DNA from 3 places in the Streptomyces sp. NPDC012825 genome. Region 1 is predicted to be linked to each of the others. Evidence: predicted binding sites of a transcription regulator. Region 1 holds the regulator's gene; each other region holds the start of a gene.
What was found. The regulator HrcA, encoded in region 1, represses chaperone genes, less so after heat shock. The targets are predictions, from matches to a motif close to TTNGCACTCNGNNNNNCNGAGTGCNAA.

Region 1 (10,473 bases):
CAGACCAACGCCGAGGAGTCGGCGTTCATCCTTTCGGACTCCGAGTCGAAGGTCCTCATCGCGGAGGACGCGGCCCAGCTCGCCAAGGCCGTGGAGTGCCGCGCCGACCTGCCGAACCTCCGCCACGTGGTCGTCGTCGACCCCGCCGGCGTCGAGAGCGACGGCGACTGGGTCCTCACCCTCGCCGAGCTGGAGGAGCGCGGCCGGGCGTACCTGGAGACGCACCCCGAGGCGGTCAAGGAGCGGGTCTCCGCGATCACCCCCACGCAGCTCGCCACCCTCATCTACACCTCGGGCACCACCGGCCGCCCCAAGGGCGTCCGCCTCCCGCACGACAACTGGTCGTACATGGCCAAGGCCATCGCCGCCACCGGCCTCGTCACCCGCGACGACGTGCAGTACCTGTGGCTGCCGCTCGCCCACGTCTTCGGCAAGGTCCTCACCTCGGGCCAGATCGAGGTCGGCCACGTCACCGCCGTCGACGGCCGCGTCGACAAGATCATCGAGAACCTGCCGGTGGTCCAGCCGACCTACATGGCGGCCGTGCCCCGCATCTTCGAGAAGGTCTACAACGGGGTCGCCGCCAAGGCCCGCGCCGCCGGCGGCGCCAAGTACAAGATCTTCCAGTGGGCGGCCGACGTCGCCCGGGAGTACGCGAAGACCACCCAGGACAACTTCCGCCGCACCGGCACCGCCTCCGCGCCCTTCGGCCTGGGCGCCAAGCACAAGGTCGCCGACGCCCTCGTCTACGGCAAGATCCGCGAGGCCTTCGGCGGCAACCTGCGCGCGTGCGTCTCCGGCTCCGCCGCCCTCGCCCCCGAGATCGGCTACTTCTTCGCCGGCGCGGGCATCCACGTCCTGGAGGGCTACGGCCTCACCGAGTCCTCCGCCGCCTCCTTCGTCAACCCGGGCGAGGCCTACCGCACCGGCACCGTCGGCAAGCCGCTCCCCGGCACCGAGGTCCGCATCGCCGACGACGGCGAGATCCTGCTGCGCGGCCCCGGCATCATGGAGGGCTACCACGGCCTGCCGGAGAAGACGGCCGAGGTCCTGGAGTCCGACGGCTGGTTCCACACCGGCGACATCGGCGAACTGTCCGCCGACGGCTACCTGCGGATCACCGACCGCAAGAAGGACCTGATCAAGACGTCCGGCGGCAAGTACATCGCGCCGGCCGAGGTCGAGGGCCAGTTCAAGGCCGTCTGCCCGTTCGTCTCGAACATCCTCGTCCACGGCGCCGACCGGAACTTCTGCACCGCCCTGATCGCCCTCGACGAGCCCTCCCTCCTCGGCTGGGCCGCCGAGCACGACCTCGCCGGCAAGTCGTACGCCGAGGTCGTCGCCGCCCCGCAGACCGAGAAGCTGATCCAGGGGTACGTGGACCGCCTCAACGAGGGCCTCCAGCGCTGGCAGACGATCAAGAAGTTCCGCCTGCTGCCGCGCGACCTCGACATCGAGCACGGCGAGCTGACCCCGTCCCTGAAGCTGAAGCGGCCGGTCGTGGAGCGCGAGTACAAGCACCTCATCGAGGAGATGTACGCGGGCTCGCGCGAGGCCTGACCCGCGCGGGGACCGGTTGTCCACAGGCAGCCGGCCCACCCCGGGCGGTACGGGACAATGGGACCCATGCCTTCCGTACTGCCCGATGGTGAGACCGTTCCCGAGGACGGGGCGCTGCCCCCGCACGCCCTGGAAGGGGCCGGGGAGCGCCCGCTCGGGTTCTACCTGCACGTGCCGTACTGCGCGACGCGCTGCGGGTACTGCGACTTCAACACCTACACGGCGAGCGAGCTGCGCGGCACGGGGGGCGTGCTCGCCTCCCGGGACAACTACGCCGGGCAGGTCGCCGAGGAGGTCCGGCTCGCCCGGAAGGTCCTCGGCGACGACCCCCGGCCGGTCCGGACCGTCTTCGTCGGCGGCGGCACGCCCACGCTGCTCGCCGCCGGCGACCTCGTACGGATGCTGGGGGCGATCCGCGACGAGTTCGGGCTCGCGGACGACGCCGAGGTCACCACCGAGGCGAACCCGGAGTCGGTGGACCCGGCGTACCTGGCGGAGCTGCGCGCGGGCGGCTTCAACCGGATCTCCTTCGGCATGCAGAGCGCCCGGCAGCACGTCCTCAAGGTCCTCGACCGCACCCACACGCCCGGACGGCCCGAGGCGTGCGTCGCCGAGGCGCGGGCCGCCGGGTTCGACCACGTCAACCTCGACCTGATCTACGGCACGCCCGGCGAGTCCGACGACGACTGGCGGGCCTCGCTCGACGCGGCGATCGGCGCCGGGCCCGACCACGTCAGCGCCTACGCCCTGATCGTCGAGGAGGGCACCCAGCTGGCCCGCCGCATCCGGCGCGGCGAGGTGCCGATGACCGACGACGACGTGCACGCCGACCGGTACCTGATCACCGAGGAGGTGCTGTCCGGGGCCGGTTTCGAGTGGTACGAGGTGTCCAACTGGGCCACCTCGGAGGCCGGGCGCTGTCTCCACAACGAGCTGTACTGGCGCGGCGCCGACTGGTGGGGCGCCGGGCCCGGCGCGCACAGCCACGTGGGTGGGGTCCGCTGGTGGAACGTGAAGCACCCCGGTACGTACGCGGCGGCCCTCGCGGCCGGGAGGTCGCCCGGCGCCGGGCGGGAGCTCCTCTCCGGGGAGGACCGGCGGGTGGAGCGGATCCTGCTGGAGCTGCGCCTCCGGGAGGGCGTCGAGCTGGCCCTGCTCAGGCCCGCGGGGCTCGCCGCCTCCCGCAAGGCCCTGGAGGACGGCCTCCTCGACCCCGCCCCGTACGAGGCCGGGCGGGCCGTCCTGACCCTGCGGGGGCGGCTGCTCGCGGACGCGGTGGTGCGGGACCTGGTGGACTGAGGCCCGCCCGACGGCCCTCTACGGCGCCGTCACGAAATCGATCAGTTCCTCGACCCGGCCCAGCAGCTCCGGCTCCAGGTCCTTGTACGACGTCACCCGCGACAGGATGTGCTGCCAGGCCGCGCCCGTGTTCTCCGGCCAGCCCAGGGCGCGGCAGACGCCCGTCTTCCAGTCCTGGCCGCGCGGGACCCTCGGCCAGGCCGGGATGCCGAGCGAGGACGGCTTCACGGCCTCCCAGACGTCGATGTACGGGTGGCCGACGACCAGGACGTCCGGGGAGGTCGCCTGCGCCGCGATCCGGGACTCCTTCGAGCCCGGGACCAGGTGGTCCACCAGGACGCCGAGGCGCGCGTCGGGCGCCGGGCCGAACTCCGCGACGATCGACGGCAGGTCGTCGACGCCCTCCAGGTACTCCACGACCACGCCCTCGATCCGCAGGTCGTCGCCCCAGACCCGCTCGACCAGCTCCGCGTCGTGGCGGCCCTCGACGTAGATCCGGCCCGCCCGCGCCACGCGCGCGCGTGCGCCGGGCACCGCGACCGAGCCGGAGGCCGTACGGGTCGGGCGGGCCGGGGCCGCCGAGGGGCGGACCAGGGTCACGACCTTCCCCTCCAGGAGGAAGCCGCGCGGTTCCAGCGGGAAGACCCGGTGCTTGCCGAAACGGTCCTCCAGGGTCACCGTGCCCGCCTCGCAGCGGATCACCGCCCCGCAGAAGCCCGTCGCCACCTCCTCCACGACGAGGTCCCGGTCGGCCGGGACCTCCGGGACGGGCGCCGACTTCTTCCAAGGGGGTGTCAGATCCGGGTGGTAGCTGCGCATTCCGGCGACGTTATGCGACGGAGAAGCGCGTCGCCAGTTCCTCGCGCTGGCGTCGTACGAACGCGGCGTCCACCACCGCCCCGTGCCCCGGCACGTACACCGCGTCCCCGCCGCCGAGCGACAGGAGCCGGTCCAGGGCGTCCGGCCAGCGGGACGGGATCGCGTCCGGGCCCGCCTGCGGCTCGCCCGACTCCTCCACCAGGTCGCCGCAGAAGACCACCTCCGGCGGGCCGGGCACCAGGAGCACCAGGTCGTGGCCGGTGTGCCCGGGGCCGACGTTCGCCAGGAGCACCTGCCGGCCGCCCAGGTCGAGCGTCCACTCGCCGGAGACCACGTGCCGGGGGGCCACGAGGACGTCCGCCGCCTCCGCGGCCGCCGCCGGGTCGAGGCCGTGCCGCACCGCGTCCGCCCGCAGCGCCTCCCGGTCCCGCTCCCGGGCGAGCAGCTCCTCCGTGCCGACCGCGCCGAAGACCTCCGCGCCCGCGAAGGCCGCCGCGCCGAACACGTGGTCGAAGTGTGGATGGCCCAGTGCGATGTGCGTCACCCTCCGGCCGCCCGTGAGTTCCGCCACCTCCGCCCGCAGCTCCGCACCCTCCGCGAGGGACGACCCCGCGTCGTACAGCAGCACCGCCCGTTCCCCCACGACGAGCCCCACCGTGGCGTCCCAGCCGGGCAGCCGGCGCCGGCCCACCCCGTCCGCGAGCCGCTCCCATCCCCGTGCTTCCCAGTCGACATCCATACGGTGACGCTAACCGGTGGGGCGCCGCCTCCTTGCCAGGAGCGACGTGTGCCGCCGTACACTGGCCCGGGATCTCTGGCACTCGGGCAGGGCGAGTGCCAAAAGCGGAGCAACCGGATCGACCGACGACAGCTGGAGGTGCGCACGATGCTCAGCGAACGCAGACTCGAAGTGCTGCGCGCCATCGTCCAGGACTATGTCGGGACGGAGGAGCCCGTCGGCTCCAAGGCGCTCACGGAGCGCCACAAGCTCGGCGTGTCGCCCGCCACCGTGCGCAACGACATGGCCGTGCTCGAGGAGGAGGGCTACATCGCGCAGCCCCACACCAGCGCCGGCCGCATTCCGACGGACAAGGGCTACCGGCTGTTCGTCGACCGGCTCGCGGGGGTCAAGCCGCTGTCGACGCCCGAGCGGCGGGCCATCCACAACTTCCTCGACGGCGCGGTCGACCTGGACGACGTCGTCGGCCGCACGGTCCGGCTGCTCGCGCAGCTGACCCGGCAGGTCGCCGTCGTCCAGTACCCCTCGCTGACCCGCTCCACCGTCCGGCACGTGGAACTGCTCTCGCTGGCCCAGGCCCGCCTGATGCTCGTCCTGATCACGGACACGGGACGGGTCGAGCAGCGGGTGATCGACTGCCCCGCGCCCTTCGGCGAGACCTCGCTCGCCGACCTGCGGGCCCGGCTCAACAGCCGGGTCGTCGGCCGCCGGTTCGCCGACGTGCCGCAGCTGGTGCAGGACCTCCCCGAGTCCTTCGAGGAGGCCGAGGACCGCGCCACGGTCTCGACCGTGCTCGCGACCCTCCTCGAAACCCTCGTGGAGGAGCACGAGGAGCGGCTGATGATCGGCGGCACCGCCAATCTCACCCGCTTCGGACACGACTTCCCCCTGATGATCAGGCCCGTCCTGGAGGCTCTGGAGGAGCAGGTCGTGCTCCTCAAGCTGCTCGGCGAGGCCAAGGAATCGGGCATGACCGTACGGATCGGGCACGAGAACGCCCACGAGGGGCTGAGCTCCACGTCCGTCGTCTCGGTCGGCTACGGTTCGGGCGGCGAGGCAGTCGCCAAACTCGGCGTGGTCGGACCGACCCGCATGGACTACCCCGGAACGATGGGAGCGGTACGCGCAGTGGCACGTTACGTCGGACAGATCCTGGCGGAGTCGTAAGTGGCCACGGACTACTACGCCGTACTCGGCGTGCGCCGCGACGCGTCCCAGGACGAGATCAAGAAGGCGTTCCGGAGGCTCGCGCGCGAGCTGCACCCGGACGTCAATCCCGATCCGAAGACGCAGGAACGCTTCAAGGAGATCAACGCCGCCTACGAGGTCCTCTCGGACCCGCAGAAGAAGCAGGTCTACGACCTCGGCGGCGACCCGCTCTCGGCCTCCGGCGGAGGCGGCGCGGGCGGCTTCGGGGCGGGCGGCTTCGGCAACTTCTCCGACATCATGGACGCCTTCTTCGGCAACGCAGCGCAGCGCGGGCCCCGTTCGCGCACCCGCCGCGGCCAGGACGCCATGATCCGTCTGGAGATCACCCTCGACGAGGCGGCCTTCGGCACCACCAAGGACATCCAGGTCGACACGGCGGTCGTCTGCACGACCTGCTCCGGCGAGGGCGCCGCGCCCGGCACCTCCGCGCAGACCTGCGACATGTGCCGCGGCCGCGGCGAGGTCTCCCAGGTCACCCGGTCCTTCCTGGGCCAGGTCATGACCTCCCGGCCCTGCCCGCAGTGCCAGGGCTTCGGCACCGTCGTCCCGACCCCGTGCCCCGAGTGCGCGGGCGACGGGCGGGTCCGCTCCCGCCGCACCCTCACGGTCAAGATCCCGGCCGGTGTCGACAACGGCACCCGCATCCAGCTCGCGGGCGAGGGCGAGGTCGGCCCCGGCGGCGGTCCCGCCGGCGACCTGTACGTCGAGATCCACGAGACCCCGCACGAGATGTTCCAGCGGCGCGGCGACGACCTGCACTGCACGGTGACGATCCCGATGACGGCGGGCGCGCTCGGCACCAAGGTGCCGCTGCAGACCCTCGACGGCGTCGAGGAGATCGACATCCGGCCCGGCACCCAGTCCGGCCAGTCGATCCCGCTCCACGGGCGCGGCGTCACCCACCTGCGCGGCAACGGGCGCGGCGACCTCATCGTGCACGTCGAGGTCCAGACCCCGGGCAAGCTCGACGCGGAGCAGGAGCGCCTCCTGCGCGAGCTGGCCAAGCTGCGCGGCGAGGAGCGGCCGACCGGCCAGTTCCAGCCCGGTCAGCAGGGACTGTTCTCACGGCTGAAGGACGCGTTCAACGGGCGGTAGGCGCTCTGCCGGGGGTCCGGGGGGCGCCCCCGGGGTCAGCCCGGTCGGCAGGGGCTGTTCTCGCGGCTGAAGGACGCGTTCAACGGGCGGTGGGCCCGGCTCGCGCGTACGGGAAGGGGCGGTGTCCGCGGACGGACACCGCCCCTTTCCCCGCCCCTCCCCACGGCATGACACGATGCCCATATGTCCACCACCGCACTGAACGATCTCTCCCGGATCCCGATCGTGCAGGCCCCCATGGCGGGTGGCGCCTCCTGTCCCGAGCTCGCCGGAGCCGTCTGCGAGGCCGGGGCGCTCGGCTTCCTGGCCGGCGGCTACAAGACGGCCGGAGGGCTGTACCAGGAGGTCAAGCGGGTACGCGGGCTCACCGCCCGCCCCTTCGGCGTCAACCTCTTCATGCCGCAGACCGGACGGCCCGCCGACCCGGCCGCCGTCGAGGTCTACCGCCACCAGCTCGCCGGGGAGGCCGACTGGTACCGGACCCCGCTCGGCGAGACCGACGACTCCCGCGACGACGCCTACGACGCCAAGCTGGCCATCCTCCTGGAGGACCCGGTCCCCGTCGTCTCCTTCACCTTCGGCTGCCCCGCGCCCGAGGTCCTCGCCGCCTTCGCCCGCGCCGGCACGTACACGATCGTCACCGTCACCTCCGCCGAGGAGGCCCTCGCCGCCGAGCGCGCCGGGGCCGGCGCCGTCTGCGTCCAGGGCGTCGAGGCCGGCGGGCACCAGGGGACCCACCGCGACGACCCGGACGAGGACGGCACGCCCGGCACCGGCCTCCTCACCCTCGTCACCCAGGTCTGCGAGAGCGTCCGCCTCCCGCTCGTCGCCGCCGGCGGGATCATGCGCGGCGCCCAGATCGCCGCCGTCCTCGCCGCCGGGGCCGACGCCGCCCAGCTCGGCACCGCCTTCCTCGCCTGCCCCGAGTCGGGCGCCCACCCGCTGCACAAGCGGGCCCTGACCGACCCGCTCTTCACCCGCACCGTCCTCACCCGGGCCTTCTCCGGGCGCCCGGCGCGCGGCCTCGTCAACCGCTTCACGCACGAGCACGGCCCGTACGCCCCCGCCGCCTACCCCGAGGTCCACCACCTCACCGCCCCGCTGCGCAAGGCCGCCGCCACCGCCGGCGACGCCCAGGGCATGGCCCTCTGGGCCGGCCAGGGCCACCGCCTCGCCCGCGAACTCCCCGCCGGGGAACTGGTCGGGGTCCTCGCCGCCGAACTCGACACCGCCCTCTCGGAACTGGCCCCCAGGAGCACCCCGTGACCGCACCCGTCTTCGTCGTCGACGTCGTCCCCGGCGCCGGGAACTTCCTCCTGGACGGTCCCGAGGGGCGGCACGCCGTCTCCGTGAAGCGGCTGCGGGAGGGCGAGGAGCTGGTCCTCGCCGACGGCCGGGGCCGCTGGGCCGCCTGCGAGGTGCTCGCCGCCGAGGGCAAGGACCGGCTGACCGTACGGGTCGCCGAGGTCCACGAGGACCCGGAGGAGGAGCCCCGGATCACCGTCGTCCAGGCGCTCCCCAAGGGCGACCGGGGCGAGCTGGCCGTCGAGACCATGACGGAGACCGGCGTGGACGCGATCGTCCCGTGGGCCGCCTCCCGCTGCATCACCCAGTGGAAGGGCGACCGGGGCCTCAAGGCGCTCGCCAAGTGGCGGTCCACCGCGCGCGAGGCCGGCAAGCAGTCGCGCCGCGCCCGCTTCCCCGAGGTCGCGGACCTCATGACGACCAAGCAGGTCGCCGCCCTCCTCGCCGACGCCGACTTCGCGGCCGTCCTGCACGAGGACCGCGACCACCCCAGCGGCGCGCTCGCCACCGCCGACCTCCCCGCGAAGGGGTCGGTCGTCCTGGTCGTCGGACCCGAGGGCGGGGTCTCCCCGGAGGAGCTGACCGCCTTCGGGGCGGCCGGGGCGAAGCCGTACCGGCTGGGCCGCAGCGTGCTGCGCACCTCCACGGCGGGCACGGCGGCGACGGCCCTGGTCCTGGGGCGGACGGGCCGCTGGAGCTAGGACTTCGAGAGGCTGGACGCGTCGGCCGTCAGCGCGTCGAGGAGCGGCCGGCCGTCCTCCTCCCGCGTCCCGTTCGCGGTGGGGACGAGGCCGCGGGCGACCGCCGTGTCGAGGAACCGGCGGACGACCCCGGGCTCGTCGAGGTTGAGCCAACCGCCCCCGGCGGCGAGCACCTCGTGCCGGCCCGTCGTGAAGCCGGCCACCGCGCGGCCCGGCGCCTCCCGGAAGACCAGCCGGAGCAGGGCGTGCGGGCGCTCGGCGCGGCGCAGGGTCAGCACGGTCCGGCAGTCGGGGTGCCGGTGCCGGACGTTCCAGAGCCAGACCGTGCCGTCGTCCACCGTCAGCCTGCGCAGCGCCCCGTCCCGTCTCATGCGGCGCAGTGTACGGAGGGCGTCCGCGGGGAGGTCCGGGGCGAACCCGGTGGACGACACCCCCGGGAGGCTCCTTAGGGTGGCCGCATGGCCGACGAGTCCCCCCTGATCCGCAGTCTCCGCGCCGCCGTGGCCGCCGCCCCCGGTGACGTACCCCTGCGCCTCCACTTCGCCGAACTCCTCCTCGCGGAGGGACGCAACGACGAGGCCGTCGCCGAGGCGGCCGTCGCCCTCCAGCACGCGCCCGGGGACGCGGCCGCCCGCGCCCTGATGGTCCGCGCGATGGGGCTGCCCGCGGCTCCCGCACCGACCGTCGCGGAGCGCCCCGCCCCGGCCCCGGAACCGGCCCCGGCTCCGGAACCGGCGGAGGCCCCGGCCGTCACGGAAACCCCCGCCCCGGACGAGCCCGCCCCGAGCGGTTCCGCCCCCTCCTTCGACTGGGACGCCGCCGAGCAGCAGGTCCAGGACCTCGTCGGGCCCCGCTTCCTGGAGGACCCGCAGGCCGCCGACGGCGACGGGACCGCCGGGGACGCGGCCGCCTGGGACGTCGACGCCCCCGGCTCCGTCCGCCTCGCCGACGTCGGCGGCATGGACGAGGTCAAGGACCGCCTGGAGGCCGCCTTCCTCGCCCCCATGCGCAACCCCGAACTGCGCAGGCTGTACGGCAAGTCGCTGCGCGGCGGCCTGCTCCTCTACGGCCCGCCCGGCTGCGGCAAGACCTTCATCGCGCGGGCCGTCGCGGGCGAACTCGGCGCGAGCTTCCTCACCGTCTCGCTCTCCGACGTCCTCGACATGTGGATCGGCGCCTCCGAGAAGAACATCCACGACATCTTCGAGACCGCCCGCCGCCAGGCCCCCTGCGTCGTCTTCCTCGACGAGCTGGACGCCCTCGGCGCCAAACGCTCCCGCACCCACCACAGCGGGCTGCGCAACGTCGTCAACCAGCTCCTCACCGAACTCGACGGCATCGCGAGCGGCGCCGGGAACGAGGGCGTCTTCGTCCTCGCCGCCACCAACGTCCCCTGGGACGTGGACATCGCCCTGCGCCGCCCCGGCCGCCTCGACCGCACCCTGCTCGTGCTGCCGCCCGACGCCGCCGCGCGCGAGGCGATCCTCCGCTACCACCTGCGCGAGCGGCCCATCGAGGCCGTCGACCTCGGCAAGCTCGTCAAGGCCACCGAGGACTTCTCCGGCGCCGACCTCGCCCACGTCTGCGAGACGGCCGCCGAGGCCGCGCTCCTCGACTCCGCCCGCAGCGGCTCCGTACGCCTGATCACCACCAAGGACCTGCTCGGCGCGGCCAAGCAGATCAAGCCGTCCACGGAGCCGTGGTTCGCCGCCGCCCGGAACGTCGCCATGTTCGCCAACGAGGGCG
Region 2 (10,473 bases), on a different contig from region 1:
TGCCCCCGCCGGGGCCGGGCGTGGTCACCCGTGCCGTGATGACGCAGCCGATGCACGGCGGGTCGCCGCGGAAGGGCGGGATGTCCTCGGTGAACAGGGTGACCAGCCGCCCGTCACCCGTGTCGGCCCACCACTTCGGGCCGACGTCCGCGGCGCCGGCGGGCGGGCAGTTCGAGATGGTGCCGGTGCCGGTGCCGGCATCGCAGCTCCAGCGCTCGGTGACCGTGCGCGGCTCGGTCGGGGAGAGGTCGTACCGGACGGCACTCCGCTTCCCGAAGTCCTCGTGCCCGGCCGTGAGCAGGCCGTTCGCCAGGGTCAGGCCGACGCGGTCGACCGTCCGGGACGGGAGGGCCAGGACCTGCGTGGCGACCGGCGCGCCCGCGGCGCCCGGGGCCACGCGGCGCACGCCCCAGTGGCCGAGGTCGGTGCCGCCCTCGAGGTACAGGCCGCCGTCCGCGCCGACCGCCATCTGGTAGCCGACGACGGTGGAGAATCCCAGGGAGCGGGTCTCGCCGGTGACGAGGGAGGTCGCCCTGACCGGGCGGGTCCCGTCCAGCGGGCCGTAGTGGCTGACCATCCAGTCGCCCAGGAGGGCGGCCCGGCCGTGGTGGGCGTCACCGCCGTCCGGCAGTTTCACGGTGGTGACGGGCCCGCCGCCGCGGGGGAGGACGAAGACGCTCGACGCGCTGGAGAGGCCGTACACGACGACCCGGTCCGCGCTGAGACCGGCGAACACGTACCCCAGGGGCCACGCGGGCAGATCCGGCAGGGCGGTCAGGGCGCCCGTGGCGAAGTCGAGGACCGCGAGGCCCTTGTCGCCCGCGGCCCGCTGGTACTCGACGACCGCGCCCCGGGCGTCGTAACCGAGGATGCCGGGGCGTCCCACGGAGGACTCCGGCATCCGCACGGCGATGTCCTCGGGGGCGCCGGGACCGAGTCCGAGGAGGTGGAGCGTCGTGGTGCCCTCGGCGTCGGTGCTGGAGGTGAGCAGCCGGTTCGCGCCGCCGAGGATCTCGATCCACCGGTGACCGGCGGGGAGTTCCCGGGTGAGGGTCTCGCCCGTCGTCCAGTCGTGGACGGTGGCCGTGCCCGTGTCGTGGTGGGAGCTGAAGCACCCGAACCTGTCGCCCTGGAAGACGATGCCGATGAGCGAGTCGCAGAGGTCGCGGGGGGCGGCGGTCCGCCCGTCCGCGAGGCTCTGCCACTCCAGCTTCTCCGTGACCGGGTTGTAGCTCTGCAGGCCGGTCCCCGCGTCGAGGAGGCGCCGGGCCGGCGGGACGCTGCTGGGCGGCGCGGCGACGGTGACTTCGTACGGGGAGTCGGGCGCGGCCGTCGCGGCGGGCGCCGCGGCCGCCAGACCGGTGATTCCCAGCGCCGCGCTCAGCGCGAGCGCGACGGCTCTTCGGACGGACAAGTGGGTCCCCTCGTGCGGGTGGGCCGGGACGGCGTCGTGCCGTGCGGCGTGATGTCGGGTGCGACAGGGGAGGCGGGAACGGCAGGGCGCGTACGGATGCGGGCGTACTGGAGTCCGCGTACGGGTACGCGCGCGTGCCGGAGCCGGGAGCCGGCCCGATGCCCCCCATCTGCCGGCAGCCGGATCGTACAGGCGTGCGCAAGCGCAACGCCACCGGAAAAACCGCGCCTTCGGGTCCGGGGACGTTGCCGGGTCCCGCGTCCGACGGGTCACGGCGTACCGGCCGGCGCGTACGGCAACCGTACGAAGCCCGCACAGGAACCCTCGACGCCCTCGCCGAACCAGGGATTTGACGTCCCGTACCCGGACGGAGGGACTTCGGAAGGGGAGTCCGTACGGATACCGCACACCGTCGCGTCCGCACGGTCGGCGACGTCGTGGCAACGGGCTCGTACAACGCCCGAGGGCGGCACCCCCGGCAGGGGTGCCGCCCTCGTTCGCGTTCAGCGATGAACCGCCGATCCCGGGATCAGGAGATCCCCGAGGATCAGAAGTCCATGTCACCGCCCGGCATGCCGCCGCCGGCCGGCGCGGCGGCCTTCTCCGGCTTGTCGGCGATGACGGCCTCGGTGGTGAGGAACAGCGCGGCGATCGACGCGGCGTTCTGGAGCGCGGAGCGCGTCACCTTCGCCGGGTCGATGATGCCCTCGGCGATGAGGTCGACGTACTCGTTGGTCGCGGCGTTCAGGCCGTGGCCGACGGGCAGGTTGCGGACCTTCTCCGCCACGACGCCGCCCTCGAGGCCGGCGTTGACGGCGATCTGCTTCAGCGGGGCCTCCAGGGCCAGCTTCACGATCGCGGCACCGGTGGCCTCGTCGCCGGAGAGGTCGGCCTCCAGCTTCTCGAAGACGGTCGACGCCTGGAGCAGGGCCACGCCACCGCCGGCGACGATGCCCTCCTCGACGGCCGCCTTCGCGTTGCGCACGGCGTCCTCGATGCGGTGCTTGCGCTCCTTGAGCTCGACCTCGGTCGCGGCGCCGGCCTTGATGACGGCCACGCCGCCGGCCAGCTTCGCGAGGCGCTCCTGGAGCTTCTCGCGGTCGTAGTCCGAGTCGGAGTTCTCGATCTCGGCGCGGATCTGGTTCACGCGACCGGCGACCTGGTCGCTGTCACCGGCACCGTCGACGATGGTGGTCTCGTCCTTGGTGATGACGACCTTGCGGGCGCGGCCGAGCAGGTCGAGGCCCGCGTTCTCCAGCTTGAGGCCGACCTCCTCGGAGATGACCGTGCCGCCGGTGAGGATGGCGATGTCGTTCAGCATGGCCTTGCGGCGGTCGCCGAAGCCCGGGGCCTTGACCGCGACGGACTTGAAGGTGCCGCGGATCTTGTTGACGACCAGGGTCGACAGGGCCTCGCCCTCGACGTCCTCGGCGATGATCAGCAGAGGCTTGCCCGACTGCATGACCTTCTCCAGGAGCGGGAGGAGGTCCTTCACCGAGGAGATCTTGGAGTTGACGATCAGGAGGTAGGGGTCGTCGAGCGACGCCTCCATGCGCTCCATGTCGGTGGCGAAGTACGCCGAGATGTAGCCCTTGTCGAAGCGCATGCCCTCGGTGAGCTCCAGCTCCAGACCGAAGGTCTGGGACTCCTCGACGGTGATGACGCCTTCCTTGCCGACCTTGTCCATCGCCTCGGCGATGAGCTCGCCGATCTGGGTGTCGGCGGCGGAGATGGAGGCCGTGGAGGCGATCTGCTCCTTGGTCTCGACATCCTTCGCCTGCTCGAGCAGGGCGCCGGAGACGGCCTCGACGGCCTTCTCGATGCCGCGCTTGAGGGCCATCGGGTTGGCACCGGCGGCGACGTTGCGGAGGCCCTCGCGGACGAGCGCCTGGGCGAGGACGGTGGCGGTGGTCGTGCCGTCGCCGGCGACGTCGTCCGTCTTCTTGGCGACTTCCTTGACCAGCTCGGCGCCGATCTTCTCGTACGGGTCCTCGAGCTCGATCTCCTTGGCGATGGAGACACCATCGTTGGTGATCGTGGGGGCGCCCCACTTCTTCTCGAGGACGACGTTGCGGCCCTTGGGGCCGAGGGTGACCTTGACGGCGTCAGCGAGCTGGTTCATGCCGCGCTCGAGACCGCGCCGGGCCTCCTCGTCGAACGCGATGATCTTGGCCATGTGAAGTGGTCCTCCCGGACATGGGGTGGATAACGCTCCAGGACCGCGCCGACGCCCGCGACGGACGGCCTCCGCAGCTCCGCGTGGTTCCTTGCCCCACCCGGCCGGCGGCCTCGTCTGCCCGATCCTCGTAGCACTCTCACCTTCCGAGTGCTAACGCCAATGATTAGCACTCGCCCTAGGAGAGTGCAAGCGACTCTCGGGTTTCGGGAAGGGGAGGCAGGGATCCGGGGAGGTCCGGGAACGCGCGAGGGGCCCGCGTCCCCTGGGGGATGCGGGCCCCTCGACGGCGTTGCGTCGTCGGCCGATCGCGCCGCGCTCAGACGGCGAGCTTGACCATGTCCGCCTGCGGACCCTTCTGGCCCTGCGAGATCTCGAACTCGACTCGCTGTCCTTCTTCGAGGCTGCGGTAGCCATCCATCTGGATCGCGCTGTAGTGGACGAAAACATCCGCACCACCGTCGACCGCGATGAAGCCGTAGCCCTTCTCCGCGTTGAACCACTTGACGGTGCCCTGAGCCATGCCTAACTCCCCTGTTACTGGCCCTTGCGCGGGGCCGCACTTCACGAACCCCGGGTCAGACCCTGCGCCGGAGCGCGTCGACCGCGGCTGAATGTATCTGCCCAACTGCCCTCTGCAACAGGTCATCCGGACGGGAATTCTGGGCGGCCCGGAAAGGGGAATTGGGGAGGTTTCCCCGAATCACGGGGCAAGTCGGGCCCGGCAAAACGCGCAGAAGGTACAGAAGGCGCGTGCACTTTGGCTGCTTCTTGTCAGGTCGGGGCGCGTTCTCATATGCACCCGGCATGAGCAGCGGAGGGGACTTCCCCAACTCTACCGCGCTCAACCATGCAGAATTGCCCCTTCCGCTTGTGGACGCGGAAGGGGCAATTCAAGAAAGACGGGACAACGGGAACCGCTCGGCGTGCGCGACTCGGCGGACGCGGCTCGGCGGACGCGGCTCAGCAGCCGCCGGCGACCGCCGGGATGATCGAGACGCCCGAGCCGGCCGGGGTGGCCGTCTCCAGACCCTGCTCGAAGCGCACGTCGTCGTCGTTCACGTAGACGTTGACGAAGCGGCGCAGCTTGCCCTGGTCGTCCAGGACGCGGGCGGCGATGCCCGTGTGGTTCTTCTCCAGGTCCTCGATGACCTCGGCGAGGGTCGCGCCCTCGGCCCGGACCTCGGCCTGACCGCCGGTGTAGGTGCGGAGGATGGTGGGGATGCGGACGTTCACGGCCATGCTTCTCAACCTTTCGGGGGACCTGAGGAGTTCAGTGCGCCAGGCCGGCGTCGCGGAACGCTTCCAGGCTCGGGCGGATGGTGGCGGTCTCCCGGGAGGTGTCGGCCACCGCGTCCAGGGTCTTGAGCCCGTCGCCGGTGTTGATGACGACGGTGGTGAGCTCCGGGTCGATCAGACCGTTCTCCACCAGCTTGCGCGCGACGCCGACGGTCACGCCGCCCGCCGTCTCGGCGAAGATCCCCTCGGTGCGCGCGAGCAGCTTGATCGCGTCCACGACCTGCTCGTCGTTCACGTCCTCCACGGCGCCGCCGGTGCGGCGGGCGATGTCGAGGACGTACGGGCCGTCGGCCGGGTTGCCGATGGCGAGCGACTTGGCGATCGTGTTCGGCTTCTGGGGCCGCACGACGTCGTGCCCCTCCTTGAAGGCCACCGACACCGGGGAGCAGCCCTCGGCCTGGGCGCCGAAGATCTTGTACGGCCTGTCCTCGACGAGGCCCAGCTTGATGAGCTCCTGGATGCCCTTGTCGATCTTGGTGAGCTGGGAGCCGGAGGCGATCGGGATGACGAGCTGGTCCGGGATCGTCCAGCCGAGCTGCTCGCAGATCTCGTACGCGAGCGTCTTGGAGCCCTCGCCGTAGTACGGGCGCAGGTTGACGTTCACGAAGCCCCAGCCCTCGCCGAGCGGGTCGCCGATGAGCTCCGAGCAGAAGCGGTTGACGTCGTCGTAGTTGCCCTCGATGGCGACGAGGTCACCGCCGTAGACACCGGCCATGACGACCTTGCCGTCCTCCAGGTCGTGCGGGATGAACACGCAGGAGCGGAAGCCGGCGCGGGCGGCGGCGGCGCCGACGGCGCCGGCCAGGTTGCCCGTGGAGGAGCAGGAGAGGGTGGTGAAGCCGAAGGCGCGGGCGGCCTCGATGGCCTGGGCGACGACCCGGTCCTTGAAGGAGTGGGTCGGGTTCCCGGAGTCGTCCTTGACGAAGAGCTTGCCGGGGGCGACGCCGAGCTCGCGGGCGAGGTTGTCGGCCTTGACGAGCGGGGTCCAGCCGGGGTTCAGGTTCGGCTTCTCGGCGACGTCGGCCGGGACGGGCAGGAGGGGGGCGTAGCGCCAGATGCTGGCGGGGCCGGCCTCGATCCGCTTCCGCAGCTCCTCGGGGTCGCCGACGGGCAGGTCGTACGCGACTTCGAGCGGTCCGAAACACAGCTCGCAGGCGAAGATCGGACCGAGGGCGAAGACCTCGCCGCATTCGCGACAGGAGAGTCCGGAAGCGGAACCGAGGTCGACGGCGGTGGCGGGTGCGACGGTCTGTACAGCCATGGAGGGGAGGCCCTTTCTCCTCATCTTTCTCAATGACGAATTTTTCGCCTTGAGACGGATTTGGCACCTTCCCTAGCCGGGGGCCTCGGTGGATCACGAGACGAACCGACTGGAGGGTTGCCGGGGCTTCAACGGGCCGTTTCCCTCTGCCCCTCTGGATGAGCGGTATTCGATTGTGGAAACGCCGGGACTTTCGTTCCCGTGCTCCGGCGCGGTCGCCACCCCGACGTGCGGGGGGTCGCTGCGTTGTTCAAGACTGTAACCGAAGGCCCGGGCGCTTGGACGGCCCGTCCGAACCGCGAGATGGAGATCACGTGCTGGAAGAGGTGGAGCGCTGGCTGTCCCGGCGGTCCTGGTCCGTGGCGGACCGGCCGCTGGAGCGGATCCTCGCCGCCAAGCGCTCGACGACGGTCAGCGTGGTGCTGCCGGCGCTGAACGAGGAGGCGACCGTCGGGGACATCGTGGGCGTGATCCGCCGCGAGCTGATGTCGGAGGCGGTGCCGCTGGTCGACGAGCTGGTGGTGCTCGACTCGGGCTCCACGGACCGCACGGCGGAGGTCGCGGCGGCGGCCGGGGCGCGGGTGGTCGCGCGGGACGACGTCCTCCCCCGGATACCGGCCGTGCCCGGCAAGGGCGAGGTCCTGTGGCGGTCGCTGATGGTGACCGGCGGGGACGTGGTGTGCTTCGTGGACGCGGACCTGCGGGACTTCTCCGCGGACTTCGTGACGGGGATCGTGGGCCCGCTCCTGACCGACCCCGAGGTGCACCTCGTGAAGGCGATGTACGACCGGCCGCTGGGCGACGCCCCCGGTCAGGGCGGCCGGGTGACGGAGCTGATGGCGCGCCCGGTCCTCAACCTCCACTGGCCGCGGCTGGCGGGCTTCGTGCAGCCGCTCGGCGGCGAGTACGCGGCCCGCCGCTCGCTCCTGGAGCGGCTGCCCTTCCCGGTCGGTTACGGGGTGGAGCTGGGGCTCCTCGTGGACGCGCTGCACACGGTGGGCCTGGACGGGCTGGCGCAGGTGGACGTGGGGGTCCGCAAGCACCGGCACCAGGACGGTCACGCTCTCGGCCGCATGGCGGCCACGATCTACCGGACGGCGCAGCTGAGGCTGTCGCGGGGACACCTGGTGCGGCCGTGGCTGACGCAGTTCGAGCGGGGGGAGGAGGGCTTCGAGCCCCGCACGTACCCGGTGGACACGGAGGAGCGGCCTCCGATGGTGGAGATCGCGGAGTACGCGCGCCGCCGCGTGGCGTAACGCGACCATACGACCCGATTTACATACATTCGGCTTCCATGGGTTCCATGGACTTCGGACGACGCAGGTGCAGGGGCAGAGGTAGGGGCAGGGGCAGGGGCAGGACGCCGGCGGTGACGGCGGCGGTCCTGACGGCGGTCACGTGGGCGCCCGCGACGGCGGCCGCCGCTCCGGCGCCACCGGCCCCCGTCCACGCCTCCCCGGCACCGGGCGCGCCGGGGAGGGCGGTCACCCCGCCCGGGTCCCGGGGCGGCGAGGAACGGCTCTGGCTGCTCGGCGGCCTGGTGACGGCGCTCGCGGCGACGGGCCTGGTGGCGAGGGCGGCCCTGCGCGACCACCCCGACCTCTGAACCCCTCCGGGCCCCACCGAGCCTCTCCGCGCCCTCCCCGCCGACCCTCCGCTGACCCTCCGTGGCCGGAACCCCCTCGTCTTGTATACGTACGTTTGAGCGTTTACGGGACGGGCTAGGTTCGCCACATGGCTACTGTGCTCGTGGCATCCAACCGTGGACCCGTCTCCTACGTGCTCGGCGAGGACGGCTCGCTCGACACCCGCAGGGGCGGCGGCGGTCTGGTCTCCGGCCTGAGCGCCGTCTCCTCGCAGGACAGCGTGTGGGTGTGCGCGGCCCTCGGCGAGGGCGACCGGGAGGCGGTCCGGCGCGGGGTCGGGGAGCCCGGCGTGCGGATGCTGGACATCGATCCCGACGTGTACGCGGACGCGTACAACGGCATCGCGAACTCGGTGCTGTGGTTCCTCCACCACCACCTGTACGACGTCCCGCGCGAGCCGGTGTACGACGCGGAGTTCCGGCGCCGCTGGGAGTCGTACCGCGCCTACAACCGCGCCTTCGCGGAGGCGCTGGCCGGGGCGGCGGACGAGGGGGCGGCGGTCCTGGTGCAGGACTACCACCTGGCCCTGGTCCCCGGACAGCTCCGCGAGCTCCGCCCCGACCTGCGGATCGCGCACTTCACCCACACCCCGTGGGCGTCCCCGGAGTACCTGCGGATGCTGCCGGACGACATCCGCGAGGAGCTGCTGTGGGGCATGCTCGGCGCGGACGAGCTGGGCTTCCACACGACGGCCTGGGCCGAGGCCTTCGCGGCCGGCGCGGACGTGGAGGGCACCGGGACGCGCGTCTCGGTGTACCCGCTCGGCGTCGACGCCGAGGAGCTGCGGGCGCTGGCGTACCGGCCGGCGGTGGACGAGCGGCTCGCGGAGCTGCGGGCGGAGGTCGGCGACCGGAAGACCATCGTCCGCGTGGACCGCACCGAGCTGTCGAAGAACATCCTGCGCGGCCTGCTGGCCTACCGCGAACTCCTGACCGCCCACCCGGAGTGGCGCGGCCGGGTGGTCCACCTGGCCTCGGCGTACCCCTCGCGCCAGGACCTGGAGGTCTACCGCTCGTACACGACCGCGGTCGGGACCCTGGCGGAGGAGATCAACGCCGAGTTCGGCACGGAGGACTGGACGCCGGTCCTGGTCTCGGTGAAGGACGACTTCACCCGCTCCCTCGCGGCCTACCGCCTCGCGGACGTGGCCCTGGTGAACCCGGTCCGCGACGGCATGAACCTGGTCGCCAAGGAGATACCGGTGGTCTCGGAGGCGGGCTGCGCCCTGGTCCTCTCCCGGGAGGCGGGCGCGTACGAGGAACTGCGCGAGGACGCCCTCACGGTGAACCCCTTCGACGTCTCGGAGACCGCCGAGGCCCTCCACACGGCCCTCACGATGCCCCCGCCCGAACGCGCCGACCGCACCAAGCGCCTGGCGACGGCCTCCACGGCCCTGCCCCCGCAGCGCTGGTTCCTGAACCAGCTGGAGGCCCTGAGGGGAGCCCCGTAGGGGTATGGAGAGGCCGGATCAAAGCGGGGGGCCGGTGGCCTCGGAGACCGCTTTCGCCAGGCCCGGCGCGAAGGCGTCCACGTGCTCCCGGAGACACCCCACCCCGATCTGGAACGGCTCCTGGGCGAAGTAGGCGGAGTCGACCAGGCAGAGGGTGAACACCGCGCGGTATCCACCGTCCGGCAGGGCGACGAGATCGACGATCCTCCTCATCGGCTGCCCGACGGCGGAAGCCGGCGCGTCCCGTCCATGAGGTCCCCTCCGGAAGTCCCGGAGAGGTGATGGGCGGGGGCCCGCCGCCCCCTCCCCCACTCCGCCAGCGGTTCGAGGGCGTCGTTGAGGCGGACGCCGGAATCGGTGAGTGTGTACTCGACGCGGGGCGGGACCTCGTCGTAGGAGACGCGGTCCACGATGCCGTCCGCCTCCATCTCGCGCAGGTGCGAGGCGAGGACCTTCTCGGTGATGCCCGGGACGAGGCGGCGCAGCTCCCCGAAGCGGCGGTACGGCTGCTCGTGGAGCGCCCAGAGGAGGAGCACCTTCCACTTGCCGCCGATGACCTCCATGGCGGTGTCGATCCCGCAGACGTGCCCGTCCGGCGTGCCCGGCCTGTTCGGCGTCGCCATGTCCCCGCCCCTCCGACCTGCTCGCTTCCCCCGGGGTAACCACCCACTCCGAAGTGCGTACTTGATGGCCCCCGGACCCTGGAACCAGCCTAACGGCCATGACACGAAGCACTGTGGGGAAAACCCCCGTCACCCTGCTCGGCCTCGGCACCATGGGCACCGCCCTGGCCCGCGCCTGGCTCGCCGCCGACCACCCGCTCACCGTCTGGAACCGCACCCCGGCCCGCGCCGAGGCGCTCGCCGCCGAAGGGGCGGAGGCCGCCGGGAGCGCGGCCGGGGCCGTCACCGCGAGCCCCCTCGTCCTCGTCTGCCTCCTCGACGACGCCTCCGTGGGCGCCGCCCTGGACGGCGTCGACCTGGCCGGGAAGGACCTGGTCAACCTGACCACGACGACACCCGCCGAGGCCCGGTCCCGCGCCGCGTGGGCCGAGGAGCGCGGCGCCCGCTACCTGGACGGCGGGATCATGGCCGTCCCGCCGATGATCGGCGTCTCCGGGGCCGGCGGCTACGTCTTCTACAGCGGCTCGCGGGAACTGTTCGAGCGGCACCGGGACACGCTCGCCGTCCCGGCCGGCACCACCTACGTCGGCGAGGACCCGGGCTT
Region 3 (10,473 bases), on a different contig from region 1:
CTGTTCTTCCACCCCGAGGGAGAGCGCGGCGCGGCACGGAGTGCGCGTGAGAACTCGGCGAAAGAGGTCTGCATGCGGTGCCCGGTGCGCGCGGAGTGCGCGGCACACGCACTCGCCGTGCGGGAGCCCTACGGCGTCTGGGGCGGCCTCACCGAGGACGAACGCGAGGAACTCATGGGGCGCGCCCGCAACCGTCTGATCACGACGGCCCCCACGGCACCGACGAACGCGCCGTCGTCCATGTGAAGGAACGTTTCTTCGAGTAGTCGGGGAACGCACGAGAACCGAGACGCCGAGAGCCCGGACACGAGAACCGGGAGCCGGGAACGGCAACGCCCACCGCGCCCACGCGCGTGAGGGCACCGCGCAGGTGCCTACGCGCGCGTGGCGGCGCGCGTCAGCTCGTCCAGCGTGGCGGCGACCGCCGGGACCTGCGCGAGGTCCGGCAGGGTCAGGGCCACGATCTCCCGCTCCACGGCCGGCTCCACGGCCACGGTCCGCGCACCCCTGGGCCGTACGGACTCGATGGCGAGGGCCGGCAGGACGGCCACGCCCAGGCCCGCCCCCACCAGGCCCACGACGGCCGGGTAGTCGTCGGTGGCGAAGTCGATGCGGGGCGTGAAGCCCGCCTCCTCGCAGACGTCCACGAGCTGGCGGCGGCAGCGCGGACAGCCCGCGATCCAGGACTCGTCCGCCAGCTCCCCGATGCCGACCGGGCCGGACCCGGCGAGCCGGTGCCCCTCGGGGACCAGGCCCACGAGCCGGTCGGCGAGGAGCGGGCGGACGACGAGGTCGTCCCACTCGGCCCGCCCCGCCCCGTACCGGAAGGCCAGGGCGATGTCGCAGTCCCCCTCGCGGAGCATCTCGATCGAGCGGGGCGGCTCGGCCTCGACGAGGGAGACCCGGGTGCCGGGGTGGGCGGCCCGCAGCGCGGCCAGGGCGGTGGGGACGAGGGTGGAGCTGCCGCTCGGGAAGGAGACCAGGCGGACCCGGCCCGCGCGGAGGCCGGCGATGGCGGCGACCTCCTCCTCCGCGGCGGTGAGCCCGGCGAGGATGCCGGAGGCGTGGCGCACCAGGACCTCACCCGCCTGGGTGAGGCGCATCTCGCGGCCCGTGCGGATCAGCAGCGGCGTGCCGGCGGAGGCTTCGAGGGCCTTCATCTGCTGGCTGACGGCGGGCTGGGTGCAGCCGAGTTCGCGCGCGGCGGCCGAGAAGGAGCCGGTGGCGGCGACGGCCCGCAGGACGCGGAGGTGGCGTGCCTCGATCATGCGCTCCAGCATAAGCGAGTCTTGGGAAGGGAAGCGAATATTGCCGAAAGCCTTTGAGAGGTACCCGTGAGACCTCCCCCGGCCCCGCCGAGCGTGAACGGGGGCCGCGCCGGTGCCCGGGTCCGGGCGGGGCACTACCGTGCCCGTATGACGACTGCACTGATTACGGGGGCCACCGCGGGCATCGGGGCCGCCTTCGCCCGGAGGCTCGCGGCCGACGGACACGACGTCGTGCTCGTGGCCCGGGACGTGAAGCGGCTCCGGGAGCAGGCGACCGAACTGCACGACCGGCACGGGGTGGAGGCCGAGGTGCTCGCGGCGGACCTCTCCGAGGAGAAGGGGATCGCCGCCGTCGAGGCGCGGCTCTCCGACCCGAGGCGGCCGGTGGACCTGCTGGTGAACAACGCCGGCTTCGGCAACAAGGGCCGGTTCCTGGAAGTCTCCATGGCCGACGAGCTGAAGATGCTCACGGTGCACTGCGAGGCCGTGCTGCGGCTGACCTCGGCCGCCGCCGCCTCGATGAGGGAGCGGCGCCGGGGCGGGGTGGTGAACGTCGCCTCGGTGGCGGCCTTCGTGCCCCGGGGCACGTACGGCGCCTCGAAGGCGTGGGTCGTGCAGTTCACCCAGGGCGCGGCGAAGGACCTGGCGGGCAGCGGGGTGCGCCTGATGGCGCTCTGCCCCGGCTTCGTGCGGACCGAGTTCCACGAGCGGGCCGGGATGGGGACGGACAACATCCCGGGCTGGATGTGGCTCGACGCGGACAAGCTGGTCTCCGCGGCCCTGGCCGACCTGGCCCGGGGGAAGACGCTGTCGATCCCCGACCCCCGTTACAAGGCCCTGATGGGCGTGGTGAAGCTGGCGCCGCGCGGTCTGCTCGGCGGCGTCTCCTCCAGGGCGGGGCGCAAGTACGGCCCGCAGTAGCGGAGGCGGAGGGGGGAAGGTGCTCGCACTCGCGTTCGCCCCGCCCTCCGGGGCCCGTCCTAGAATGGAGACGTCCCTGCCGCCCCGGGAGGCGTCATGACCTTCGTACAGATCATCGACTGCAGGACGAGCCGCTTCGACGAGATGAACCGGCTCATGGACCGGTGGGCCGAGCAGACCGAGGGGAGGCGGACGGCCACCCACAGCGTCCTCGGGAAGGACCGGTCCGACGGCGCGCACTTCGTGGAGATCGTCGAGTTCCCCTCGTACGACGTGGCGATGCGGAACTCCCACCTTCCCGAGACCGACCGGCTCTTCCACGAGATGGTCGCGCTCTGCGACGGGATGCCGACCTTCACCGACCTGGACGTCGTGCGGGACGAGCAGCTGTGCAAGGCCGTCGCGCGCCGGTTCCTGGAGCTGATCGGCACGCCGGGGGAGCTTCCGCCGCTGGACGAGGTGGTCGCCGAGGGGTGTCACAGCCACGACCCCTCCGACGTGCAGGACTCGATCGGCATGGACGCGATCCGCCGCGGGATCGGGATGTGGCGCCAGGGGTTCGACTTCGCCTTCACCGTCGAGGACCAGATCGCCGAGGGCGACCGCGTCTGCACCCGCTGGACCTGCGACGCCACCCACACCGGCGACTTCATGGGCCTCCAGCCCACCGGCATCGACGTCCGGATGACCGGCACGCTGATCCAGCGCTTCCGGGACGACGGCAAGGTCGTCGAGGACTGGTGGCAGTACGACATGCTCGGGCTGATGGAGCGGCTCGGAGCGGTGGAGGAGTAGGCGGGAACGCGCCGAGGCCCGGTGCCCCCGCGACGGGGGCACCGGGCCTCGGTGGTCAGCTACGGGCCTCAGTGCGAGTGGCCGTGACCGTGGCCGTGGCCGTGGTCCGCCGGCTCCTCTTCCTTCTTCTCCACCACGAGGGTCTCGGTGGTGAGGAGGAGGGAGGCGATCGAGGCGGCGTTCTCCAGGGCGGAGCGCGTCACCTTCACCGGGTCGATGACGCCGGCCTTGACCAGGTCGCCGTACTCGCCGGTCGCGGCGTTGAAGCCCTGGCCCTTGTCGAGCTCCGCCACCTTCGAGGTGATGACGTAGCCCTCCAGGCCCGCGTTCTCGGCGATCCAGCGCAGCGGCTCGACGGCGGCGCGGCGGACGACCGCGACACCCGTGGCCTCGTCGCCGGTCTTGTCGAGGTTGCCCTCCAGGACCTTGACGGCGTGGACGAGCGCGGAGCCACCACCGGAGACGATGCCCTCCTCGACCGCGGCGCGGGTCGCGGAGATGGCGTCCTCCAGACGGTGCTTCTTCTCCTTCAGCTCCACCTCGGTGGCGGCGCCGACCTTGATCACGCACACGCCGCCGGCCAGCTTCGCGAGGCGCTCCTGGAGCTTCTCGCGGTCCCAGTCGGAGTCCGTGGACTCGATCTCGGCCTTGATCTGGTTGACGCGGCCCTGCACCTCGGACGAGTCGCCGCCACCGTCGACGACGGTGGTGTCGTCCTTGGTGATGGTGACGCGGCGGGCGGTGCCGAGCACGTCCAGACCGGCCTGGTCGAGCTTGAGGCCGACCTCCTCGGCGATGACGGTGGCACCGGTGAGGGTGGCGATGTCGCCGAGCATGGCCTTGCGGCGGTCGCCGAAGCCGGGGGCCTTGACGGCCACGGCGTTGAAGGTGCCGCGGATCTTGTTCACGACCAGGGTCGACAGGGCCTCGCCCTCGACGTCCTCGGCGATGATCAGGAGCGGCTTGCCGGCGCCGGCCTGGATGACCTTCTCCAGGATCGGGAGCAGGTCCTGGATCGAGGAGATCTTGCCCTGGTTGATCAGGATGTAGGGGTCGTCGAGGACGGCCTCCATGCGCTCCTGGTCGGTCACCATGTACGGGGACAGGTAGCCCTTGTCGAAGGCCATGCCCTCGGTGAAGTCGAGCTCCAGGCCGAAGGTGTTGGACTCCTCGACGGTGATGACGCCGTCCTTGCCGACCTTGTCCATCGCCTCGGCGATGAGCTCGCCGACCTGCTGGTCCTGCGCGGAGAGCGCGGCGACGGCGGCGATGTCGGACTTGTCGTCGATCGGGCGCGCGGTGGCGAGGAGCTCCTCGGACACGGCCTTGACGGCGGCGTCGATGCCCTTCTTCAGGGCGGCCGGGGAGGCGCCGGCGGCGACGTTGCGCAGACCCTCGCGGACCAGGGCCTGGGCGAGCACGGTGGCGGTGGTGGTGCCGTCACCCGCGATGTCGTTGGTCTTGGTCGCCACCTCCTTCACCAGCTGGGCGCCGAGGTTCTCGTACGGGTCCTCGATCTCGACCTCGCGGGCGATCGTGACACCGTCGTTGGTGATGGTGGGGGCGCCGAACTTCTTGTCGATGACGACGTTGCGGCCCTTGGGGCCGATCGTCACCTTCACCGTGTCGGCAAGCTTGTTGACGCCGCGCTCAAGGGCGCGACGGGCGTCCTCGTCGAACTTCAGGATCTTCGCCATGGGAGCGGTTCAGCCCTCTCGGAATCTGCTGGTGGAACGAACGGCGCCCCGGGGCGCCCGGGAAGGGGCCTCGGGGCGCAGCTCAAAGCCTTCTGGCCTGGGGTGACTTACTTCTCGACGATCGCGAGCACGTCGCGGGCCGAGAGGACGAGGTACTCCTCGCCGTTGTACTTCACCTCGGTGCCGCCGTACTTGCTGTAGAGCACGACATCGCCGGTCTTGACGTCGAGCGGCAGGCGCTCGCCGTTCTCGAAGCGACCCGGGCCGACGGCCAGGACGACGCCCTCCTGGGGCTTCTCCTTGGCGGTGTCCGGGATGACCAGGCCAGAGGCGGTGGTCTGCTCGGCGTCGAGCGGCTGGACCACGATGCGGTCCTCGAGCGGCTTGATGGCAACCTTGGAGCTGGTGGTCGTCACGATCCGACCTCCCCCTTCGGAGATCACGGGGTTGACTGTCTGAGGTGGCGAACCAGGTGGATCCGTCGTCGCGGGTGCCGGACCTGCCCGTCGCTGTGTTGGCACTCTCCGGTGGGGAGTGCCAAAGCCGAGACTATGACCGCGATTAGCACTCGGTCAAGCGGAGTGCCAATTCCTCGCTCCGTGGCGTGACCGCGTGCGCGGTTGTACGGGGTTCCGGGACGCGGACGCGTCCGGTACGGGGTCCTCCGCGGGTCCCGCGGCGACCCCTTCCCGCGTCCCTCGGCGACCTCCTCCCCGCGCCCCCGGACCTCACACGTAGTCCTCCAGCTTGGCGACCGCGTACCCCTTGGCCGTGATCACGTTCATCACGCGGCGGACCATGTCGGCCATGCTGCCCTTCCAGTCCTCCTCGCCCCGGAAGTGGGTGAGGACGATGTCGCCGGGGTGCAGGTCCCGGTCCCACTCGCGCCACTCCATGCGGTCGGGGAAGGCCTCGGCGGCCCACAGCGGGACGGCCCTGATGCCGCAGGACCTGGCCGCGCGCAGGGTGTCGTCGTTGTAGTTGCCGTACGGCGGGCGGAAGAGTTCGGGCCGCTTGCCGAACCTCTTCTCGATGACGTCCTGCATGCCGCAGATCTCGCGCTCCTGCCGGGCGTACGAGAGTCCGGGCAGGTAACGGTGGTTGAGGGTGTGGTTGTGGAGGGCGACCCCGCCCTTCCGCGACTTCTGCATCCGGGCGAAGTAGGCGTAGTCGTCGCTGACGACGTAGTCGCTGAGGAAGGCGCTGTAGGGGATGTCCAGCTCGTTCATCATCCGCAGCAGCTCGGGGTCCTTCTCCGCGCCGTCGTCGATCGTCAGGAAGACGATCTTCTCCTTGGTCGGCACGGTGGTGAAGACGGGCGGCATGCCCTCGCTCTTCGTCTCGAAGCCCTTGCGGGTGGTGATCGCCGGCTTGACGGCCGGCGGGGCGGGCGCTTCGAGCGGGGGCCCGGCGAGGCCCCACTTCCTGGCGGCGAGCGCGCGGGCGGCCTTCCTGGCGCGGAGCTTCTCGGCCTTTCCGGCCTGCGACTCGGGCGCGGCGGCGCCCTTCTTCGGGGCCTGCTGCCCGGAGGCGGGGGAGGGCGGCGAGGAGACGGGGGAGGGCGGTGCGGCGCGGTCCGGGGCGGCGCCGGAGCAGGCCGTGGCGGCGGAGGCGAGGGCGGCGACGACGAGCGCCGCTCCGAGCGTCCGACGGGAGCGGTGCGCGCCTTTTCTCATCGTCTGTTCCTTTTGTCGTACGAGCTGCATGGCGCCGCATCCTGTCAGCGCGGCGACCCCTTCCGGCCGCGACACCGCCGTACCCGGCCCACCGTCCCCCGGCCGGCCCACAGCTCCCCGGCGCCGGAACAGGCCCCAGAATGGGACGGGTGACCGACCTCGCCTCCTTCGCCGCCCTGCTCGCCCCCGAGGGGCAGACGCTCCTCGCCGCCCTGCGCGACTACGACCCCGCCCGGGAGCTGGCGGTCGCGTCCCGGCTGCGCCGCGACCATCCCGCCGAGCTGGTCACGGCGGCGCTCGGCCAGGCGCGGCTGCGGCAGCGGGCGGTGGCGAAGTTCGGCGCGGAGGACGCGTACCGGATGTACTTCACGCCGAACGGCGTCGAGCAGTCGACCCGCGCCTCGGTCGGCGCGTACCGGGCCGGCCGGATGAAGGCGCTGGGCGTCGGGAGCGTGGCGGACCTGTGCTCGGGGATCGGCGGCGACGCGATCGCCCTCGCGCGCGCCGGGATCTCCGTCCTCGCCGTCGACCGCGACCCGCTGACCGCCGAGGCGGCCCGCGCCAACGCCGAGGCGCTCGGCCTGTCCGGCCTGATCGAGGTGCGGTGCGCGGACGTGACGGAGATCGACACCAGCCCGTACGACGCCGTCTTCGTGGACCCGGCGCGGCGCGGCGGCCGGGGCAGGATCTTCGACCCGGAGGCGTACTCCCCGCCCCTCTCCTGGGCGGTCGAGGCGGCCCGGAAGGCCCCGCACGCGGCCCTGAAGGTGGCGCCGGGCATCCCGCACGAGGCCGTTCCGGCGGGGGCCGGGGCGGAGTGGATCTCGGACGGCGGGGACGTGAAGGAGGCCGTGCTGTGGTTCGGCGCGGAGCCGGGCGCGCGCCGGGCCACGCTGCTGCCCTCCGGCGCGACCCTCGCCGGGCGCGGCCTGCCCGACCCGGCGGTCCGGCCGGTGGGCCGCTACCTGTACGAGCCGGACGGCGCGGTCATCCGCGCGCACCTGGTGGCCGAGGTGGCCGAGGAACTGGACGGCGGCCTGGTCGACGGGACGATCGCGTACGTGACGTCGGACGCGCTCGTCCCGACCCCGTACGCCGCCTCGTACGAGATCACCGACGAACTCCCCTTCAACCTCAAGAAGTTGAAGGCCCTGCTGCGGGAGCGGGAGGTCGGCACCCTGACCGTGAAGAAGCGGGGCTCGGCGGTCGAGCCGGAGGAGATCCGCCGCAAGGTGAAGCCGAAGGGCCCGAACGCGGCGACGGTCCTGCTCACCCGGGTCGCGGGCGCCCCTACGATGCTGATCGGGCGGCCGGTGCGGGCGGGCGGGGAGCGGTGAGCCGCACCGCGAACCGGTAGTGGCCGACGGCCTTCACCAGGCCGGTGAGGTCCGTGATCCAGAGGATCAGGGCGGCGCCCATGCCGTAGGCGACGAGGCCGTGGCCGCCGTTGTCCCGGGTGGCGCCCGCCGGGACGGCGAAGCCCGTCCAGAGCCCGGCCGCGCACATCACGAAGGACAGCACCAGCCGGCAGGCGCTCAGGGCGGGGGCGCGCAGCCGGGCGTCGGTCGGGCCGTGCCGGTCGAGGGCCGCCCACCGGACGAGGCGTTCCCGGGCGACCCGGTCGCGCCGCAGCCCGCGCACGGTCAGCCACACCCCGGGGGCGAGCACCCCGATGCCGAGCGCCGCCGCGCAGAGCACGATGAACACGCTGATCACGTCGAGGGGGTCGCCGAGCGAGCCGAGCAGCACCCCGATCAGCCCCCGGCCGAGCTGGAGCAGCGCGAACGCCACCAGGAACATCGCGAGCCGTCCGGGGCCGAGCAGCCGCCGCCCCAACTCGCCCAGCGCACGCGCCCGGTCGGCGAGCAGCGCATCCCGGTCGGGCCGGCTCCGGAGTTCGGCGGGCGGGGGCGGGGGCGGGGGCGGGAGAGGAGCGCGCGGGGACATGCCGAGCACCCTACGGGGCGTCAGGAGCCGCCCGGGGAGCCGATCCCGCCCGGCTCCGTCCCGCGCGCCCTCCCGAGCAGCAGCGCCCGTTCGCTCTCGTTGCGCGTGAGGTCCGCCGCGCGTGCGAACTCGGCGCGGGCCTCCGCCGCCCGGCCGAGGCGGGCGAGCAGGTCCCCCCGGACGCTGGGCAGCAGGTGGTAGCGGGCCAGGGACGGATCGGCGGCGAGGGCGTCGACCAGCGGGAGGGCCGCCGCCGGGCCCTCGGCCCTCGACACGGCGACCGCGCGGTTCAGCTCGACCACCGGGGAGGGCGCGACGGCGCCGAGCCGCCCGTAGAGCGCGGCGATGAGCGCCCAGTCCGTCTCCTCGTACGAGACGGCCCGCGCGTGACAGGCGGCGATCGCGGCCTGGAGGGCGTACGGCCCGTAGCCCCGCGCGTCCCCGGCCCGCTCCAGGGCCGCGAAGCCGCGCCGGACCAGCAGCCGGTCCCAGCGCCGCCGGTCCTGGTCGGCGAGCAGGACCGGCCGGCCGTGGGGCCCGGTCCTGGCGGCCGTCCGGGAGGCCTGGAGTTCGAGCAGGGCGACCAGGCCCTGCGCTTCGGCGTCGCCGGGGGCGAGGGCGGCGAGGACGCGGGCGAGCCGGAGGCCGTCCTCGCACAGTCCGGGCCTCAGCAGGTCGCCGCCCGAGGTCGCGGCGTACCCCTCGTTGAAGATCAGGTAGACGACCTCCAGGACGGAACCGAGCCGGGCGGCCCGCTCCTCGCCGTACGGCACCTCGAACTCCACGCCCGCCTTCGCGAGCGTCCGCTTGGCGCGGGTGATCCGGGCCGCGACGGTCGCCTCCGGCAGCAGGAGGGCGCGGGCGACCTCGTCCGTCCGCAGCCCGCCGACGAGCCGCAGCGTCAGCGCCACCCGCGCCCCGGCGGAGAGGACGGGGTGACAGACGGTGAAGATCAGCCGCAGCACGTCGTCGTCGATGTCGCCGGGACCGGAGGGCTCGGGGTCGTACGTCTCCTCCGTGAGCGCCCGGCCCACCTCGGCGAGCTTCCGGGCGTAGGTCTCGCGCCGGCGCACGAGGTCGACGGCACGGTGCTTGACGGTGGCCGTCAGCCAGGCGCCCGGCCGCTCCGGGACGCCCGTGCGCGGCCACTCCTCCAGGGCGGCGACCAGGGCGTCCTGGGCGATCTCCTCGGCGATGCCGAGGTCGCGGACGATCCGCGCGGCGGTCGCGACGATCCGTGGGGACTCCATCCGGAAGACGGTCTCGAGGACGCCCTCCGCGGGGACCGCTCCGTGCCCCGAAGCCGCCTCATGCCCCGGGACCGCTCCCTGCCCCGGGGCCGTGCCGTGCTCCCCGTCGGTGCCGTGTGCCGTCACCACCCCATGACAGCACACGGCACCGACAGCGGCGGGGGCTCAGTCCCCCGGCTGCTCCTCGACCTCGCGGACCTCCAGGCCCACCGTCCAGTGCGGCGGGTGGGCCGCCAGGAAGCGCTTGGACCACTCCAGCGCCTCGGCCCTGTCCTTGCACTGCATCAGGGCGTAGCCGCCGACGACCTCCTTGGTCTCGGTGAAGGGACCGTCGGTGAGGGACAGCCTCCCGTCCGACCAGGTGATCCGGGTGGCCTCGGCGGTCGGCCGGAGGCCCGCCGTGTCGAGCATGACGCCGGCCTTGGTGATCTCCTCGAAGAGCGCGCCCATCCGCTCCTCGAAGCCGGGGTCGGCGTCCGCCATGTCGATGGTGTTCTCCTCGACGCGGACGAACGTCATGAAGCGGGGCATGGTGTCTCCTCGCGGGTGCGGTGGCGGGGCCTTTCCCCGCCTCTCACTCCTACGACGAACGGGAACCGCCCGCATCGACACCGCGCCCGAAGAACTTTCCGGGGAGCCGTGCGGAAGCTCCTCGGACGCAGTCCTCAGACGTAGTCCTCCAGCCGCGCCACCGTGAAGCCCTGCTCCTGGATGCGGCGGAGCATCGTGGCCGTCATCTCGGTCATCGTGCGGCCCTTGAGTTCGGAGGGGCCGCGGAAGTGGGCCAGGACGATGTCGCCGGGGTGGAGCTTCCGGTCGCCGCGCTGGTACCGCATGTTCCTGATCTGCATGGACTCGCGCCACAGCACGATCGCGTCCACCCCGCAGGCCCCGGCCGCCGTGCGCGTGGCCTCGTTCC

Region 2: a site for HrcA is predicted at 3,757-3,783, ahead of groL (chaperonin GroEL). Genes of this name have one in related genera too.
Region 3: a site for HrcA is predicted at 5,243-5,269, ahead of groES (co-chaperone GroES). Genes of this name have one in related genera too.

What each region holds. Positions count from the first base shown of each region.
Region 1 is NZ_JBIBBZ010000002.1:229,123-239,595, reverse strand. It holds gene ACFY7E_RS06700 (AMP-dependent synthetase/ligase) at 1-1,560, shown strand, start outside; gene hemW (radical SAM family heme chaperone HemW) at 1,627-2,859, shown strand; gene ACFY7E_RS06690 (DUF3097 domain-containing protein) at 2,878-3,678, opposite strand; gene ACFY7E_RS06685 (MBL fold metallo-hydrolase) at 3,689-4,417, opposite strand; gene hrcA (heat-inducible transcriptional repressor HrcA) at 4,565-5,584, shown strand; gene dnaJ (molecular chaperone DnaJ) at 5,585-6,721, shown strand; gene ACFY7E_RS06670 (nitronate monooxygenase) at 6,905-7,987, shown strand; gene ACFY7E_RS06665 (16S rRNA (uracil(1498)-N(3))-methyltransferase) at 7,984-8,727, shown strand; gene ACFY7E_RS06660 (hypothetical protein) at 8,724-9,098, opposite strand; gene ACFY7E_RS06655 (ATP-binding protein) at 9,186-10,473, shown strand, end outside.
Region 2 is NZ_JBIBBZ010000001.1:107,515-117,987, reverse strand. It holds gene ACFY7E_RS00625 (FG-GAP-like repeat-containing protein) at 1-1,414, opposite strand, end outside; gene groL (chaperonin GroEL) at 1,962-3,590, opposite strand; gene ACFY7E_RS00615 (cold-shock protein) at 3,910-4,113, opposite strand; gene ACFY7E_RS00610 (MoaD/ThiS family protein) at 4,554-4,832, opposite strand; gene thrC (threonine synthase) at 4,864-6,150, opposite strand; SAM riboswitch class I at 6,168-6,315, opposite strand; gene ACFY7E_RS00600 (glucosyl-3-phosphoglycerate synthase) at 6,465-7,406, shown strand; gene ACFY7E_RS00595 (hypothetical protein) at 7,520-7,756, shown strand; gene ACFY7E_RS00590 (trehalose-6-phosphate synthase) at 7,885-9,246, shown strand; gene ACFY7E_RS00585 (hypothetical protein) at 9,265-9,459, opposite strand; gene ACFY7E_RS00580 (winged helix-turn-helix transcriptional regulator) at 9,456-9,869, opposite strand; gene ACFY7E_RS00575 (NAD(P)-dependent oxidoreductase) at 9,968-10,473, shown strand, end outside.
Region 3 is NZ_JBIBBZ010000001.1:419,296-429,768, reverse strand. It holds gene ACFY7E_RS02220 (WhiB family transcriptional regulator) at 1-246, shown strand, start outside; gene ACFY7E_RS02215 (LysR family transcriptional regulator) at 375-1,268, opposite strand; gene ACFY7E_RS02210 (SDR family NAD(P)-dependent oxidoreductase) at 1,416-2,189, shown strand; gene ACFY7E_RS02205 (ester cyclase) at 2,286-2,984, shown strand; gene groL (chaperonin GroEL) at 3,053-4,681, opposite strand; gene groES (co-chaperone GroES) at 4,789-5,097, opposite strand; gene ACFY7E_RS02190 (polysaccharide deacetylase family protein) at 5,410-6,357, opposite strand; gene ACFY7E_RS02185 (methyltransferase domain-containing protein) at 6,498-7,694, shown strand; gene ACFY7E_RS02180 (hypothetical protein) at 7,648-8,304, opposite strand; gene ACFY7E_RS02175 (RNA polymerase sigma factor) at 8,325-9,554, opposite strand; gene ACFY7E_RS02170 (YciI family protein) at 9,720-10,085, opposite strand; gene ACFY7E_RS02165 (polysaccharide deacetylase family protein) at 10,220-10,473, opposite strand, start outside.